4 regions of the Streptomyces sp. PKA51 genome follow, and region 1 is predicted to be linked to each of the others. Evidence: riboswitches for the same ligand, from Rfam matches in the RefSeq annotation. Region 1 holds a riboswitch; each other region holds the start of a gene.
The links. Region 1 has a riboswitch for cyclic di-AMP ahead of AC27L3_RS07305 (M23 family metallopeptidase). Riboswitches for the same ligand answer to the same signal wherever they lie in the genome.
Positions count from the first base shown of each region.

Region 2: it holds a riboswitch for cyclic di-AMP, as region 1 does, so the genes downstream of both, AC27L3_RS22405 (transglycosylase family protein) here and AC27L3_RS07305 (M23 family metallopeptidase) in region 1, are expected to answer to the same signal.
Region 3: it holds a riboswitch for cyclic di-AMP, as region 1 does, so the genes downstream of both, AC27L3_RS01465 (C40 family peptidase) here and AC27L3_RS07305 (M23 family metallopeptidase) in region 1, are expected to answer to the same signal.
Region 4: it holds a riboswitch for cyclic di-AMP, as region 1 does, so the genes downstream of both, AC27L3_RS21650 (M23 family metallopeptidase) here and AC27L3_RS07305 (M23 family metallopeptidase) in region 1, are expected to answer to the same signal.

Region 1 covers NZ_BAAJPZ010000004.1:24,104-28,134, reverse strand. Annotated here, with positions in the region: gene AC27L3_RS07310 (DEAD/DEAH box helicase) at 416-1,801, shown strand; cyclic di-AMP (ydaO/yuaA leader) riboswitch at 1,937-2,073, shown strand; gene AC27L3_RS07305 (M23 family metallopeptidase) at 2,085-3,314, shown strand; gene AC27L3_RS07300 (MFS transporter) at 3,423-4,031, shown strand, end outside.
Region 2 covers NZ_BAAJPZ010000016.1:81,557-85,587, reverse strand. Annotated here, with positions in the region: gene AC27L3_RS22415 (cytochrome P450 family protein) at 1-514, shown strand, start outside; gene AC27L3_RS22410 (transglycosylase family protein) at 704-1,705, shown strand; cyclic di-AMP (ydaO/yuaA leader) riboswitch at 1,966-2,140, shown strand; gene AC27L3_RS22405 (transglycosylase family protein) at 2,145-2,885, shown strand; gene eno (phosphopyruvate hydratase) at 3,212-4,031, shown strand, end outside.
Region 3 covers NZ_BAAJPZ010000001.1:382,393-386,423, forward strand. Annotated here, with positions in the region: gene AC27L3_RS01450 (DUF2334 domain-containing protein) at 1-228, opposite strand, end outside; gene AC27L3_RS01455 (SRPBCC family protein) at 365-904, shown strand; gene AC27L3_RS01460 (NADP-dependent oxidoreductase) at 997-1,923, shown strand; gene AC27L3_RS01465 (C40 family peptidase) at 1,955-2,428, opposite strand; cyclic di-AMP (ydaO/yuaA leader) riboswitch at 2,432-2,587, opposite strand; gene AC27L3_RS01470 (endo alpha-1,4 polygalactosaminidase) at 2,807-3,691, opposite strand; gene AC27L3_RS01475 (spherulation-specific family 4 protein) at 3,661-4,031, opposite strand, start outside.
Region 4 covers NZ_BAAJPZ010000015.1:59,821-63,851, reverse strand. Annotated here, with positions in the region: gene AC27L3_RS21660 (M16 family metallopeptidase) at 1-106, shown strand, start outside; gene AC27L3_RS21655 (M16 family metallopeptidase) at 151-1,518, shown strand; cyclic di-AMP (ydaO/yuaA leader) riboswitch at 1,717-1,875, shown strand; gene AC27L3_RS21650 (M23 family metallopeptidase) at 1,889-2,692, shown strand; gene AC27L3_RS21645 (GntR family transcriptional regulator) at 2,907-3,611, shown strand; gene AC27L3_RS21640 (HPr family phosphocarrier protein) at 3,853-4,031, opposite strand, start outside.

The DNA of each region.
Region 1 (4,031 bases):
CTCCGGTGGCGGTGCCCGTTCCAGTGGCAACGCCCGCTCCGGCGGTAACGCCGGTTCCGGTGGCGGTGCCCGTTCCGGTCGTGGCGCCCGCTCCGGTGGCGACGCCCGGACCGGCAGGGACGCGCGCTCCGGCGGCAGCGTCCGGACCGGCAGCGATGCCCGGACCGGCGGCAGCCCCCGCGCCACTGACGACGCCCGGACCGGCGGCAACGGCCGCAATGGCGGAGAGACCCGTTCCGGCGGCAGTGCCCGCTCCGGTGGGGACGCCCGTTCCGCGGGCGAGGCCCGTTCCGGCGGCGGCAGCCGTTCCGGCGGCACCCGTTCCGGCGGCGACAGCCGCCCCGGCACCCGTACCCGCGGCGGCAGCCGCTCCGGCGGCGAGAGCCGTTCCGCCCGGCGTCGCGCCGGCGGCCCCGTGCGGGGTGCCGCTGCCGTCGTCGAGCCGGCCGCCGATTTCGAGGTGCCCGAGGCCACGACGCCGGCGCTGCCGCCCGTCGCCTCCTTCGCCGACCTCGACATGCCGGCCGCCCTGCTGAAGACGCTGACCCGCGAGGGCGTCACCGAGCCCTTCCCCATTCAGGCCGCGACCCTGCCGAACTCCCTCGCCGGACGTGACGTCCTCGGCCGTGGGCGTACCGGTTCCGGCAAGACCCTCGCCTTCGGGCTGGCGCTCCTGGCCCGTACCGCGGGCCGGCGGGCCCAGCCGGGCCGGCCGCTGGCGCTGGTGCTGGTGCCCACCCGCGAGCTCGCGCAGCAGGTCACCGATTCCCTCGCCCCTTATGCGGCCGCCCTGGACCTGCGTACGGTCACCGTCGTCGGTGGGCTGTCCATCGGTCGGCAGGCGCAGGCCCTCGGCCGTGGCGCCGAGGTCATGGTCGCGACGCCGGGTCGGCTCGCCGACCTGCTCCAGCGCGGCGACTGCGCCCTGGGCGACGTGACCGTCACCGTCCTGGACGAGGCGGACCAGATGGCCGACATGGGCTTCCTTCCCCAGGTCACCCGCCTGCTCGACCAGGTCGCCCCGGGTGGTCAGCGGATGCTGTTCTCCGCGACGCTGGACCGCAACGTCGACCGGCTCGTGCGCCGCTTCCTGACCGACCCCGTCACCCACTCCGTCGACCCCTCGGCGGGTGCGGTGGTCACCATGGAGCACCACCTGCTGCACGTCGCCGACGTGGAGGCCAAGCGGGACGTGGTCACCCGGATCGCGGCCCGCGAAGGCCGCGTGATCATGTTCGTGGACACCAAGCGGGGCGCCGACCGGCTGGTCAAGCGCCTGCTGGCGCAGGGCGTGCGCGCCGCGGCGCTGCACGGCGGCAAGAGCCAGCCGCAGCGCAACCGCGTGCTGGAGCAGTTCCGCACCGAGCAGGTGACGGCGCTGATCGCCACGAACGTGGCGGCGCGCGGCATCCACATCGACGGGCTCGACCTCGTCGTCAACATCGACCCGCCCGTCGACCACAAGGACTACCTGCACCGCGGCGGCCGTACGGCCCGGGCCGGCGAGGCGGGCACCGTCGTCACGCTGGTCCTGCCCGAGGAGCGGCGCGACATGCGGCAGATGATGGCGACCGCGCGCATCGCCCCGGAGACGGCCGACGTGCGCCCGCAGGACGCCGAGCTCGTCCGGATCACCGGCGCCCGCGAGCCGAGCGGTGTCCCGGTGACGATCGCGGTGCCCGCGCCCCGGCAGGAGCAGTCCCGGCCGGAGCAGCCCCGGCAGGAGCAGTCGCAGCGCCGTCCCGGGCGCGGCCGCACCCGTCCGGCCCGGCGCCGCCGGCCCGCGGGGGAGCGCGCATAACAATTGACGCTCCGTCAGAAAATCGGAGCGTCAACACGCCTGTGGATTCACCCGTTCGGCTTGGAATCCGGTCGCGATGTCTATTAACGTTCGATAACGCAGCGCGGTCCTGGATACCGCCGCAAGAGGCGGTGCCGCGCGCCTTCGCCGAATCCCGTGAACGGAACCGGGGAACCATCCCTTTGGGGTGAATCGGGCCGCGCACCGGCCCGTAGGAGACCTTCCTGCTCCGAACCCGACAGCTAACCCGGTAGGCGAGTGGGAAGGAAAGGAGTGCGCCCCGGTGGCGTCCAACAGGCACGGTGCCGACGACGGTTCCTACACCGCGTACGACCCTCCGATCGTCCCGGCTTACGCCCCGCCCTACGATCCCGGCGCCACCGGTCCCGTCGCCACCGACCCCGGCGACGCGCTCCCGGCGACGCCGCTCGAGCGCGGCCGGCACCGCGCCGCCAAGCAGCGCGGCGGCACGATGGCCCGCAGCGGTGCCGTCCTCGGCGTGGGCATGATCGCGGCAGTGGGTGCCGGCGGCATGGCCAGCGCGCAGGACCGCCCGGCGGCCCCCATATCCGTGCCCGACCCGGGGCGGAATGCGCCCGCAACGGCGTTCGGCGAGGACGTCGCCGACGCGGGCGAGGTGCTGCGGGCACGCATCATGCAGCAGGCCGACCACCAGCAGGAGGCGGCGGAAGCGGCCGTGCAGGCGGCCGAGGCCCGCGCGGCGGCGCAACGGCACCAGGCGATGGCCGCGCAGCAGGCGGCAGTGGCGGAAGCCGAGGCCAAGGCCGCTGCCGCGGCCCGGGCGGCGGCAGCCCGCGCGGCGGCGGTGCACGAGGCAGCGGCGGCAGCGCCCGCCCATGCGGCGCCGGCGCCGCACCAGGCCCAGCACAGTCACCAGGCCCAGCACAGTCACCAGACGCATCAGAGCCAGCAGACCCACAAGGCTCCGCACGCCGCCCCGCAGGCCCACCACGCCCCGCAGGCGCACTCCGCCCCGCAGGCCCACCGGGCGCCGCAGGCGCACGCCGCCCCGCAGGCCCACCGGGCGCCCCAGCAGCACCGCGCCCCTCAGGCGCAGCACCGTGCCCCCCAGGCGCAGCCCCACGCCGGTGGCGGCTCCTTCACCCTGCCCCTCACCTCCTACACCCTCACCGCCGGTTTCGGGCGGGCCGGGGCCATGTGGTCCTCGCATCACCACACCGGCGAGGACTTCGCCGCCCCGACCGGCACTCCGGTGCGGGCCGTGAGCGGGGGTACGGTCACGCAGGCCGGCTGGGCGGGCGCGTACGGCTATCGCGTCGTGCTGACCCTCGGTGACGGCACGGAGGTCTGGTACTGCCACCTGTCGTCGATGGTGATCACCTCCGGCAAGGTAGGCCCCGGCACGGTCATCGGCCGTGTCGGTGCGACCGGCAATGTCACCGGTCCTCATCTGCACCTGGAGGTGCGTCCGGGCGGTGGCGCCCCGGTGGACCCGCTGTCCTGGCTGCGTGGCCGGGGCCTGCAGCCGTAGCGCGCGCTCCGCAACCGCAGGGAGGCAGCCGGGTCATAGCGGCGTGGATTCCCCTACGTATCCCGATTTTCCGGGAATGTTATCCGTGTGATCGGGAAATCAGAGGATGTGACGACGACCGCACCGACGATCACCACGTCCGTTCCCGCCCGCCTGGACCGGCTGCCCTGGTCCCGGTGGCACTGGACGGTGGTGATCGGGCTGGGCACCGTCTGGGTGCTGGACGGTCTGGAGGTCACGGTCGTCGGCAACATCGCCGGCCGCCTCTCCGAACAGGGCAGCGGCCTGCCCATCACCTCCGGCGGGGTGACGGGCCTGGCCGCCGCGCTGTATGTGGCGGGGGCGTGTTCCGGGGCGTTGTTCTTCGGCCGACTCACCGACCTCTTCGGCCGCAAGAAACTCTTCATGGTCACCCTGGCGGTCTACCTGTCGGCGACCGCACTGACCGCACTGTCGTACTCGTCCTGGTGGTTCTTCGTCTTCCGCTTCATGACGGGTTTCGGTATCGGCGGTGAGTACGCGGCCATCAACTCCGCCATCGACGAACTCATCCCGGCCGCCTACCGCGGCCGCGTGGACCTGATCATCAACGGCAGCTTCTGGCTCGGGGCGATCGCCGGGTCGCTGCTGTCGATTCTGATGCTGGACACGAGCATCTTCGCCAAGGACGTCGGCTGGCGGCTGACCTTCGGGCTCGGCGTCGTGCTGGGCCTGGTG
Region 2 (4,031 bases), on a different contig from region 1:
CGGTAACGGAACCTACGCGCTGCTGCGCCACCCGCAACAGCGCGAGCGCCTGCAGCGCGCCCTCGCCGAGGGGGATGCGTCGCTGCTCGCCACGGGGGTCGAGGAACTGCTGCGCTACGACGGGCCCGTAGAGCTCGCGACCTGGCGTTTCGCCACCCGGGACCTGGTCCTCGGCGGGCAGCGGATCGCCGAGGGCGACCCCGTCCTGGTGGTGCTGGCGGCCGCCGACCGCGACCCCGAACGGTTCGCCGATCCCGACGTCCTGGACCTCTCCCGGCGCGACAACCAGCACTTGGGCTACGGACACGGCATCCATTACTGTCTCGGCGCACCGCTCGCCCGCCTCGAAGGGCAGACCGCGCTCGCCACCCTGCTGCGCCGGCTGCCCGACCTGCGGCTCGCCGCCGAACCGGACGACCTGCGCTGGCGCGGCGGCCTGATCATGCGCGGCCTGCGCACGCTGCCCGTGGAATTCACGGCGCGTCCGCCCGCGCAGGCCCTCGCATGCCCTTAGCACATGACGTCCGGTCACCTCGCGGTTATCGCAGCGTGACCTCCGCTACACCGGGTTGTGACTCTTGGGGGCCGTCGCTATGTTCGACGACCATCCGAAGCCGCCTACCCGAGAGGCCCGAACATGCGCTCCGGCACTGGTAGACATCGCCGTCCCCGTCAGGTCCCCGCCATCGTGCTCGCGGCGGGGGTGACCGGAGCCAGCGTCGCCATGCCGCTGCTGGCCGCCACCAGCGCCACCGCGGCCGACGCGGGCACCTGGGACAAGGTCGCCCAGTGCGAGAGCGGGGGGATGTGGAGTGCCAACCAGGGCAACGGCTTCTTCGGCGGCCTGCAGATCACCCAGGAGATGTGGGAGCAGCACGGCGGCATCTCGTACGCGCCCCGGCCCGACCTCGCCAGCCGCTCGCAGCAGATCGCCATCGCCGAGAGCATCCTCAAGTCGCAGGGCCCCGGCCCGTGGACGAGCTGCGGCGAGGGCGCGGGCCTCGCCCGCAGCGAGCGGGCGCCCGAGGTGGACCCGGGCACCAAGGCCACCCCGCCGCCGGCCGCGGAGACCGGCCGGACGCCGGAGCGCCACGCCACTCCCGCGCCGGAGCACGGCTCTCCCGCTCCGGACGCCTCCCGTGCCCCCGATGCCACCCCCGCGCCCTCCGGCACGCCGTCCGGGTCGCCGTCGACGTCGCCGTCCGGGCTGCCCACGCCCGCGCCCGGCCGGTCCGGTGCGCCGTCCGGGGCAACCCCGGACGCCTCGCGCACGCCGGATGCCGGTGGCACCCCGTCAGGTTCCGCGAGCGGCACGCCGGACGCCGGGCAGGGCAAGCACCGCAAGGAGCCCGGCACCGACCTCCCGTCGGCCCCGGCCGACGGCTCCGCCGGCCCGTCGAGTGCGCCCGGAGCCGACGGCGCGTCCGCCGGGGACGCCGGCGCGGCGGAGGGTTCGGGGCGCCACCGCGCGACCCCGAACGGTCCGGACGACGGCGCACAGCGACCCTCGCGCGGGGGCGATTCCCGGCCGGGCATCCCGGCCGCAAACGACTACACCGTGCAGCCGGGTGACAACCTGTCAGTGATCGCCCAGGAGCATGCGGTCTCCGGCGGCTGGCAGACGCTGTATCAGAAGAACGAAAAAGTTGTCGGAACTGATCCGGACCTTATCCTCCCTGGTCAGCGCCTGGATATCCGTCAATAGCCATGCGGAAAGGGCCGAATGTCCGTTCCAGTCGAAAGTGAGACATGGGTCTCTTCGACTCGGCGGCGGAGAGCGTCCGTCCGATTTGCGTCTACCCAGGGCCACCTGCGGAAACGTCAGGTTTCCCGCGGTAACCGAAGACGGCCTTGGCTGAAAAGTGGGGTTTGAACCCGCAGGCCGCCTGTGCTTACCGTCTTCACCGCTCGCCACCGCGAGCACCACGGTCGCCACGCCGAATCCTGCCGGCGGCCGGGGGAGTCGTCGCGCAAGCGCCGTAGGCAGGAGCGGGGGAACCAAGGTAGGTGCCGGACGGACCGGCGGTCGCCAGACCGCAGGGACGGACGGCTTGGGGTGAAGCCCGGTGCTCGCACCGGGCCGGGCAGTCTCACAGCCCGAACCCGACAGCTCACCTCGTAGGCGTCGGTGAGGAAAACGACTTATGTCCAAGGGCAAGCACCGTCGTCCGTCCAAGGCCGTCCGAATCGTCACGCTCGCCGGCGTCACCGGCGCCGCGGTCGCCGCCCCGCTGATGGTCGCGACCTCCGCCAACGCCGCCTCCGTCTCGACCTGGGACAAGGTCGCCCAGTGCGAGTCCAGCGGCAACTGGCACATCAACACCGGCAACGGCTACTACGGCGGCCTGCAGTTCTCGAACGACTCCTGGAAGGCCGCGGGCGGCACCAAGTACGCCCCGCGCGCCGACCTCGCCACCAAGGCCCAGCAGATCGCCACCGCCGAGCGTCTGCTGGCCATGCAGGGCCCGGGCGCCTGGGGCTGCGCCGGCGCGGGCAACCTGACCTCCGGCGGCGCCAAGGCCGACGTCGACACCTCCGACGACGACTCCGGCTCCGCCCCCGCGAAGAAGACCCGCAAGTCCACCTCCGCCGAGGGGGCCTACTCCTCCAAGAGCCACGCCGACCGCAGCGAGCGCCACAGCGCTCCGAAGAAGGTCACGCGGGACTCGGACGCCGACGACGCGGCCGCGGAGGCCAGGAAGACCGCGCCGCGCGAGGTCAAGCAGGGCACCGGCGAGTACAAGGTCAAGGAGGGCGACACCCTCGGGACCATCGCCGACGCCCAGAAGGTGCGCGGTGGCTGGGCGAAGCTCTACGACCTCAACAAGGACGTCATCGACAACGCCGATCTGATCTTCCCCGGTCAGCAGCTGCACCTGCGCTGACCGGAGCCGGTCGAAAGGTGCCGGGCGGTCCCGTGGCCGCCCGGCCGCCGGGACCGGCCGCCCGACGACCGGCCGTACGACCGCCCCGTTCCGCTGCGCTTCCCCCCGAGCCGCACCGGAGCGGGGCTTCGCCGTTCGGGCCGCCGTGCTGGCCGTGCCGGCCGGGTCCCGTCGACTGTCCGTTGAGCGAACATACTGGGTTTTCATCCCGTGATATCGGCATTTGTGCCAATTTTCGGCCCGTGGCCCGGTCCAGCGCGGGGAGAGCCCGTGGGGCCCGTTAGGCTCGGGGTGCAGAACTCCAGACACACACGAAGGAGACCCTCGTGCCGTCCATCGACGTCGTCGTAGCTCGCGAGATCCTCGACTCGCGAGGCAACCCCACGGTCGAGGTCGAGGTCGGCCTCGACGACGGCTCCACGGGCCGTGCCGCCGTGCCGTCCGGCGCCTCCACCGGCGCCTTCGAGGCCATCGAGCTCCGTGACGGCGACCCGGACCGCTACCTCGGCAAGGGTGTCGAGAAGGCCGTCCTCGCCGTGATCGAGCAGATCGGCCCGGAGCTGGTCGGCTACGACGCCACCGAGCAGCGCCTGATCGACCAGGCCATGTTCGACCTGGACGCCACCGACAACAAGGGCTCGCTCGGCGCCAACGCCATCCTCGGCGTCTCCCTGGCCGTCGCGCACGCCGCCTCCGAGGCGTCCGACCTGCCCCTCTTCCGCTACCTCGGCGGCCCGAACGCGCACCTGCTGCCCGTTCCGATGATGAACATCCTCAACGGCGGCTCGCACGCCGACTCCAACGTGGACATCCAGGAGTTCATGATCGCGCCGATCGGCGCGGAGTCCTTCTCCGAGGCCCTGCGCTGGGGCACCGAGGTCTACCACACCCTCAAGAAGGTCCTGAAGGGCCGCGGCCTGTCCACCGGCCTGGGCGACGAGGGCGGCTTCGCCCCGAACCTGGGCTCCAACCGCGAGGCCCTCGACCTCATCCTCGAGGCCATCAAGGAGGCCGGCTACACCCCCGGCCAGGACATCGCGCTCGCCCTGGACGTCGCCGCCTCCGAGTTCTACAAGGACGGCGTCTACACGTTCGAGGGCCAGGACCGCACCGCGGCCCAGATGACCGACTACTACGCCGAGCTCG
Region 3 (4,031 bases), on a different contig from region 1:
CCGGTGCGTGAAGCCGTGCTGGGCGAGCTCGTGCCCGCGCCGCGCGGCGGCGAGCAGCCACCGGACGAGGGCGGGGTCGTCGGCCAGCGGCACCCCGCGCCACGCGCCCGGTACGAGCAGCAGGGTCGCCGGTACGTCGCGGCATTCCAGCTCGGCCACCCACTCGCGGGTCCGGGAGAAGCTCCAGGGGGCGACGTCGTGCACCGAGACCACGAATTGCGCTGTCACACCGTCCAGCATCCCCCAGCGGTGCGCACGGCCGGTGGACGTGCGGTGAACCGGACCCGCCGTGGCATCCGCCGTCGGGCGGTGTTGCACACTGTGCCCAACGACTTGTCATGTTCAGTTGTGGGAGGGAGACATCATGCGTCTGGCGGACGCCCCGGGTGCGCAGGAGGAGATCCGCATCGACGCGGCTCCGGCCGTCGTGTGGAAGCTCGTGACGGACATCGGCCTGCCCGCCCGCCTGAGCACCGAGCTGCAGAGCACGGCCTGGCTGGACGGTGCCACCGGTGTGGAGCCGGGCGCGCGTTTCGAGGGGTTCAACCGCCACCCGTACGCGGGGGAGTGGCGGACCGTCTCCCACGTGGTCGGGCTGGTCACCGAGCGGCTGTTCAGCTGGGCGGTCACCGACCCCGACGGCCGCTACGGCGGTGGCGAGGCCGACCCGGCCCACCCCATGGCCACCTGGAAGTTCGAACTGGAGCCCGACGGTCCGGAGGGGGCGGCCACCCTGCTGCGCCAGTCGGTGCGCATCGGCCCCGCGCCCTCGGGGATCAGCGTGGCCATCGCCCGGATGCCCGACCGCGAGGAGGAGCTCGTGGCCATGCGGCTGGAGGAGTTCAAGGCGGGCATGCGGGCCACGCTGGAGGGTGTCAAGCGGCTCGCCGAGGAAGGGGCGTAGGCGCCGGCCCCGGAGCACGGTATCCGGGTGGCGGTCCGGCCAGCCTGGCGGCGAATCGGCCGGTCGTCGATCAGGGTGATCCCATGACGACGATCAAGGCGATCTCCTTCAGCTCGTACGGACCGGCCGACGTCCTGCGGCCGGTCGAGGTGCCGCTGCCCGTCCCCGGGCCGGGGCAGGTCCGCATCGCGGTGCGCTGCGCCGGCGTCAACCCGCTCGACCACAAGCTGCGCAGCGGCGCCATGGCGGACACCTTCCCCCTGGAGCTGCCGCACGTCCCCGGGGTGGAGGCGTCCGGCCTGGTCGAGGCGGTGGGGGAGGGCGTGACGCAGGTGCGGGCGGGCGACGCCGTGTTCGGTCGCACGGTGACCGGTGCCTACGCCGAGCAGGCACTGGCCCGGGAGGACCAGGTCGTGGTCAAGCCCGTCTCGCTCGCCTGGGAGGAGGCGGCCGCCCTGCCGGTGGCCGCCGAGACGGCCCGGCGGGTGATGGAGCTGCTGGAGCTCGGCGACGGCGAGACGCTGCTCGTCCACGGTGCCGCCGGGGGCGTGGGCACCCTGGCCGTGCAGTTCGCCCGGGCCCGCGGGGTGCGGGTCATCGGCACGGCGAGCGAGTCCAACCACGCCTACCTGCGGGGTCTCGGCGCGATCCCGGTGACGTACGGGCAGGGGCTCGCCGAGCGGGTGCGCGAGGCGGCCGCCCCCGGCCGGGTGGACGCGGCGCTGGACGCCGTCGGCAAGGGCGACGCCGTGTGGGTGTCCGTCGAGGTGACCGGCGGCGCCGACCGGGTGGTGTCGATCGCCGATGCCGAGGGCGCCCGGCTGCACGGGGCCCGCTTCAGCTCGGGTGGCCGCGAGGTGCGGCCGGTGCCCGCCCTGAGCGAGGCGCTCGCCTTGCACGAGGCGGGTCTGCTGCAGCTGCCCGTCCACCGGGTCTACCGCCTGGAGGAGGCGGCCGACGCGCACCGGGAGAGCGAGCACGGCCACCTCACCGGCAAGATCGTCCTCGCCGTCGCCTGACGGCGGCCGGCGAGGACGAGGGTGTGCGGGGTCAGCCCACGCGGCCGTACCAGACGCTGCCGGTCCAGATGCGCTCCTTGCGCACGGTGGTACCCGGCTTGGGGGCGTGCCAGATCGTGTTGTTACCCGCGTAGATGCCGACGTGGTAGACGTTGCTGCCCGAGTGGAAGAACACCAGGTCGCCCGGTGTGCGGGAGCCGGCGGAGATGTGCCGGGTGCGGTTGTACTGGTCGGCGGCGGTGCGCGGCAGGCTCTTGCCCGCCTTCTTGAACGAGTACAGGGTCAGGCCCGAGCAGTCGAAGCGGTTGGGGCCGGTGGCGCCCCACTGGTAGGGGGAGCCGGCCTTGCCGGCCGCGACCCTCAGGGCCTGCTCGCCGGTGGTCGCCGCGGAGGCGCCGGGGGCGAGGCCGGGAACGAGGACCGATGCCGCCATGGTGGCGGCGGTCAGGGCCGACGCGGTGGCGGCCCGGGAAACGAGTGCAGGTATGCGAGGCAACGCAGACATGCCACAGCCCTTCGGCATCCGCCTGCGAAAGATGACCTGTCGGGTTCGGGCTGCGAAGTTGCCCGGCCAGTGTGTGGCTTCACCCCAAGGACCACCGCGTTCGTGGTCCGTACCGCTTGGGTCTCCCGCTCCTGCCGATCGAGGAATCGATTCCTCACCCGGTGCGGCGGCAGGACTCGGCGTTCCGCCCGGGTGGCCCGCCTCGGTGACGGGATCTTGTGTTCGACGAGAGATCCTGCACTATCCATCGCCCGGATTCCGTACCAGAAGCGGCATCTGTGAACTTCTTCACTTCGGGCGAAACGGTGCAACCATCACCCGTCAACACCGCCTGTCCTGCGGCGGAAGGCGGGCTACCGCGGGTAGCCCGACGGCCCGTCAGCACGGCTCGCGCGAGGCGTCCAGCTCCAGCTTCTTGCGCATCGAACTCAGGCCCAGCCGCTTGGCCTCACCGCAGAACTTCTCCGTCGGCAGGTCGTATTCGACGTGGAAGACCGCTTTGTTCTGCTTGATGAAGGGCGTCAGTTTTTCGCACTCCTTGTACTGTGCGCACTGCTCGTTCACCGCGAAGTCGAAGTCGCCCACCAGCGCGGGAATCTGCTCCAGGTCGTTCTTCAGCCCCACCGCGAGCCCGCGCTCGTGCGCCAGCCGCGCCAGCATCCGGTTGAACGCCAGCTGGTCGGCGGCCGTCAGCGGAAAGCCCGTGCCATTGCGGAAACCCTCCGTCAGATCCGGCTCGACCGCGTCGAAGCCCTTCTGCCGGCACATGTCCATGCGGGCCGCCATGAGCGGCCGCAGCTCGTCCAGACGGCGGATGTCCAGCCACTTCTCGCCGTCCCAGCCCTTGTTCTTGCGACCCAGCAGCCCCTTGGGGAACGCGTTCTTGTCCGGCCGGAAGTCCTCCCACGCACCGGCGTTGATGTAGCAGATCACCTTCCGGCCGCGGGCGTGCAGCGCCGCCACGGTGGCCGCCGTGTTCTCGAAACCGTCGATGTCGTAGACGGGCACGTCGACGGCGGTGTCGTCCTTGTCGAGTTTGCCGCCCAGCTGCCACTGCCAGGCCGTGCCCGGGCGCGGCTGCCAGCGGTCACCGGGCCGCCCCGAGGGGGCCGGCGCGGTGACCGTCGGCCGCCCGTCCGGCTCGTCGTCCCCGTCCTCCTCCGGCGCCGACGAGCAGCTCGCCAGCACCAGCAGCAGCACACCCAGCAGCCCGGCCCGTAGGCGCCGGTCCTTCACCGCGTCCCTCCCCGTTCGTGTTCCCATGTCTCCTGTGCACCGGCCGGCGCCGGGGCGCTGCGCCACGGGTTCGCGCCCGTGCCCGGTACGGCGCAGTGCACGCCCGCGCCGCGGAGGGCGGCCGTGCGGGCCACCTCGTGCGCCCGCCCCTCGGGCACCGCGTGCACCAAGTGGCAGAACCGCTCCGGCGGATGGTCGGCCGTCCAGGCCGGCACCCGCGCCCGGCGGTAGTCCTCCCACGTCCCCTCGAAGGTCACCAGCACGTCGGCCAGCTCCGCGTACCCGGGGTCCGGGTGCGTGCCCGGGTTGAGCACGGCCCTGCGGGCGCCCAGCACCCGCGCGGCCAGCACCAGCCGGCGGTAACGGG
Region 4 (4,031 bases), on a different contig from region 1:
CCGTGCCGTGCTCGTCTACGAGCCCACGCCGCAGACCGCGCCCACGGTCGACGAGGACACCATCAAGAACGCCACCGAGATCGAAGAAGAGGAGACGGCCCAGTGAGCGACGCCGTAGCCGCGAGCACGACGGACACCGCCGGCCCCTCGATGGTGTTCCACCCCCAGCCCCGGCCGGGCCTGCCCACCCCCTGGGCCTTCCCGGCCCCCGAGCGCGGGCAGCTGCCCAACGGCCTGACCGTGCTGCGCTGCCACCGCCCCGGGCAGCAGGTCATCGCCGTCGAGATCGTCCTGGACGTCCCGCTGGCCGCCGAGCCCGAGGGTCTGGACGGCGTCGCCACGATCATGGCCCGGGCCTTCTCCGAGGGCACCGACAAGCTCAGCGCCGAGGAGTTCGCCGCGGAGCTGGAGCGCTGCGGGGCCACCCTCGACGCCCACGCCGACCACCCGGGCGTACGGCTGTCCCTGGAGGTGCCGGCCTCCCGGCTGCCCAAGGCGCTGGGCCTGCTGGCCGACGCCCTGCGCGCCCCGGCCTTCCCCGACGGCGAGATCGAGCGCCTGGTGCGCAACCGCCTCGACGAGATCCCGCACGAGCTGGCCAACCCCGCCCGCCGGGCGGCCATGGCGCTGGCCGCCGAGCTGTTCCCGGCCGACGTGCGGATGTCCCGGCCGCGCCAGGGCAGCCAGGAGACGGTCGAGCGCATCGACGCCACCGCCGTGCGCGCCTTCTACGAGGCCCATGTGCGGCCCGCCGCGGCCACCGCGGTGGTCGTCGGCGACTTCACCGGCACCGACCTCGACCACGTCCTGGAGCAGTCGCTGGGCGCGTGGACGGGCGCGCCGGCGCAGCGGCGCGCCCCGCAGCCCGTCACGGCCGACGACACCGGCCGCGTCGTCATCGTCGACCGTCCCGGTGCGGTGCAGACCCAGCTGCTGATCGGGCGCACCGGCCCCGACCGGCACGACCGCGTCTGGCCGGCCCAGGTGCTCGGCACGTACTGCCTGGGCGGCACCCTCACCTCGCGGCTGGACCGCGTCCTGCGCGAGGAGAAGGGCTACACCTACGGCGTGCGCTCCTTCGGGCAGGTGCTGCTGTCCTCGCCCGAGGGCACCGGCGTCTCCCTGCTCGCCATCAGCGGCTCCGTCGACACCCCCAACACCGGTCCCGCCCTGGAGGACCTGTGGACGGTGCTGCGCACGCTGGCCGCCGAGGGGCTGACGGACCAGGAGCGCGACGTCGCCGTGCAGAACCTGGTGGGGGTGGCCCCGCTGAAGTACGAGACGGCGGCCGCCGTCGCCGGCACGCTCGCCGACCAGGTCGAGCAGTTCCTGCCGGACGACTTCCAGGGACACCTGTACGAACGCCTCGCGCAGACCGGCACGGTGGAGGCCACCGCCGCCGTCGTGAGCGCCTTCCCGGCGGACCGGCTGGTGACGGTGCTCGTCGGTGACGCGGCGCAGATCGCCGAACCCGTGAAGGCGCTGGGCATCGGCCCGGTGACGGTGATCTCCGCCTGACGGAGCATCAGTTCGACTGAGGTGGCGCGTGGGTCCGAGGGGACCCACGCGCCACCTTTATGTCCACTTTCAGGCGGTGGTTGCGTGTTGGTCGTGTGGCGTACGTCATAAAAACCCACTTCTGTTTGCCGATCGAATCTGACGGCGATTAGCGTCAGCTCGGCAGTCCGTCAGATCGGAGCCGCAAACCGCGGTCCCGGGCAGCCATCGCCGAGTCCCACGCGGCCCCCAGGGTCGCAGGGAGCCGGGGACCCAAAGTCCCCTGGGGTGAATCGGTTCCCTTTCACGAGGGGACCGTAGGAGACCTTCCTGCTCCGAACCCGTCAGCTAACCCGGTAGGCGAGAAGGAAGGAAAGGATCAGCGACAGCCATGTCGTTCACCCGTCCCACCGGGAAGCACCGTCGTCCGAGCCGCGCCGTGCGCGTGGGCGCCAACGTCGCGGGCATCGCCACGCTGACCGCCGCCGGTGTGGTCGCCGGTGTCGCCGCCCCGGCCTTCGCCGCCTCCGACGACTCCCAGCGCCCCGAGGACACCGGCCTGACGCAGGCCGTCGTCATCGGTGACGTCATGGCCGGCAACGTCGACGCCCAGGCCGAGACCCAGCGCGGCGTCGCCGACGAGGCCAACGCCCGTCAGCAGGCCGAGGCCAACGCCAAGAAGCTGGCCGCCGAGGCCAAGCAGCGCGCCGAGGAGGCCCAGCGCAAGCTCGACGAGGAGCGCGCCGCCAAGGAGCGTGCCGCCCGCGACGCCGAGCGCAAGCGCCTGGGGACGTTCGTCAGCCCGCTCGACAGCTCCTACGTCTCCACGTCCTACAAGGCCTCCAGCGGCCTGTGGTCCTCCGGCAGCCACACCGGCATCGACTTCCACGCCGAGACCGGCACCTCGGTGCACGCGGTCGGCATGGGCACGATCGTCGAGGCCGGCTGGGGCGGCGCCTACGGCAACAACGTCGTGATCCAGATGGCCGACGGCACGTACACGCAGTACGCCCACCTGTCGTCCATCGACGTCTCGGTCGGCCAGTCGGTCACCCCGGGCCAGCAGATCGGCCTGTCCGGCGCCACCGGCAACGTCACCGGCCCGCACCTGCACTTCGAGGCCCGCACGGCCCCGACCTACGGCTCCGACATCGACCCGATCGCCTACCTGGCCTCGCACGGCGTCAACGTCTGACGCCCCCGCGCACGGCGCGAGCACGGCCCCGGCCCCTGCGGCCGGGGCCTTCGTGCACCGTACCGGCTGGCCGAAAGGCGTCCGTGCGGCAGGAGGCACCATCGGAAATGCCCGGCCGGCTCGCATAGAGTCGCTGAGTGGGCGTCAGGCGACGGGGCACATCCGGAGGTACAGCGATGAGAGACCGTTCGTGAACGGCGACGGCGCCGGCACGGTGACCGTCCCCGGACCCGCCGGCGGCGGAGCCCGGGACGGCGTCCGCCGGCTGTCCGCGCACGCCGTGTGCGCCGCCATCCGCGACGACATCGTCGCGGGCGTCCACCCGCCCGGCAGCAGGCTCGTCGAGGAACTCCTCGCCCGCCGCTACGGCGTCTCCCGGGTCCCCGTGCGCGAGGCCCTGCGCACCCTCGCCTCCGAGGGGTTCGTCACCACCCGCCGCCACGCGGGCGCCTGCGTGGCCGAGCCCAGCGAGCGCGAGGCCGCCGACCTGCTGGACGTTCGCGCCCTGCTGGAGCCGCTGGGAGCCGCGCGGGCCGCCCAGCGGCGCACCGAGGCGCACCTGAAGGTGCTGCGCGGGCTGGTCCGGCTGGGCCGCGACCGGGCCCGTACGGACCGGGTGGGGGAGCTGTGCCGGCTCGGCGACTGGTTCGACGAGACCCTCGCCCAGGCCTCCGGCAGCCCCAGCCTCGCCGCGCTCCTCACCCAGCTGCGCCGCAAGATCGCCTGGGTGTACGTGCCGGTGCCGCCGGCGCGCCCGCTGGAGGCGTGGGAGACCTGCGGGGCGCTGGTGGACGCGGTGGCCCGCGGCGACGCCGAGCGGGCGCGGGAGCTCGCCACCCGCCGCGCCGGGCGGCCGCCCGGAGAATTCCGCCTGCGGCCGGCGCGGCAGTCCGCGGACGCCACGGGCGTCCCCTCCTAGGGTCTGTCCGGCGGATCTTCGTCGCGCCCGCAGACAGGGTGCCGTGCTCCGCCCGGACCGCGGGGCGGTGCGTCGGCTGCGGGCCGTCAGCGGCTGATCGCGCCCACGCGGCGGCAGCCGCAGATCGACACCGCCCCGCGCCCCTTACGGGGGCGCCGGCAACACGAAGGGGCCGCGGCGGCCGCGGCAGCGGGCCACCGCGGCCCCGCCGCGGAAGGTCTCGGTCGGTCCGATCCGTGGATCAGACGGTCTCCGGAAGCTCCTCGAGCCCCTCGGCGACCAGCTTGGCCAGGCGGTCGAGCGCGGCCTCGGCACCCTCGGCCTCGGTGGCCAGGACGATCTCCTCGCCACCCTGGGCGCCCAGGCCCAGCACGGCGAGCATGGACGCGGCGTTGACGGGGTTGCCGTCCGCCTTGGCGA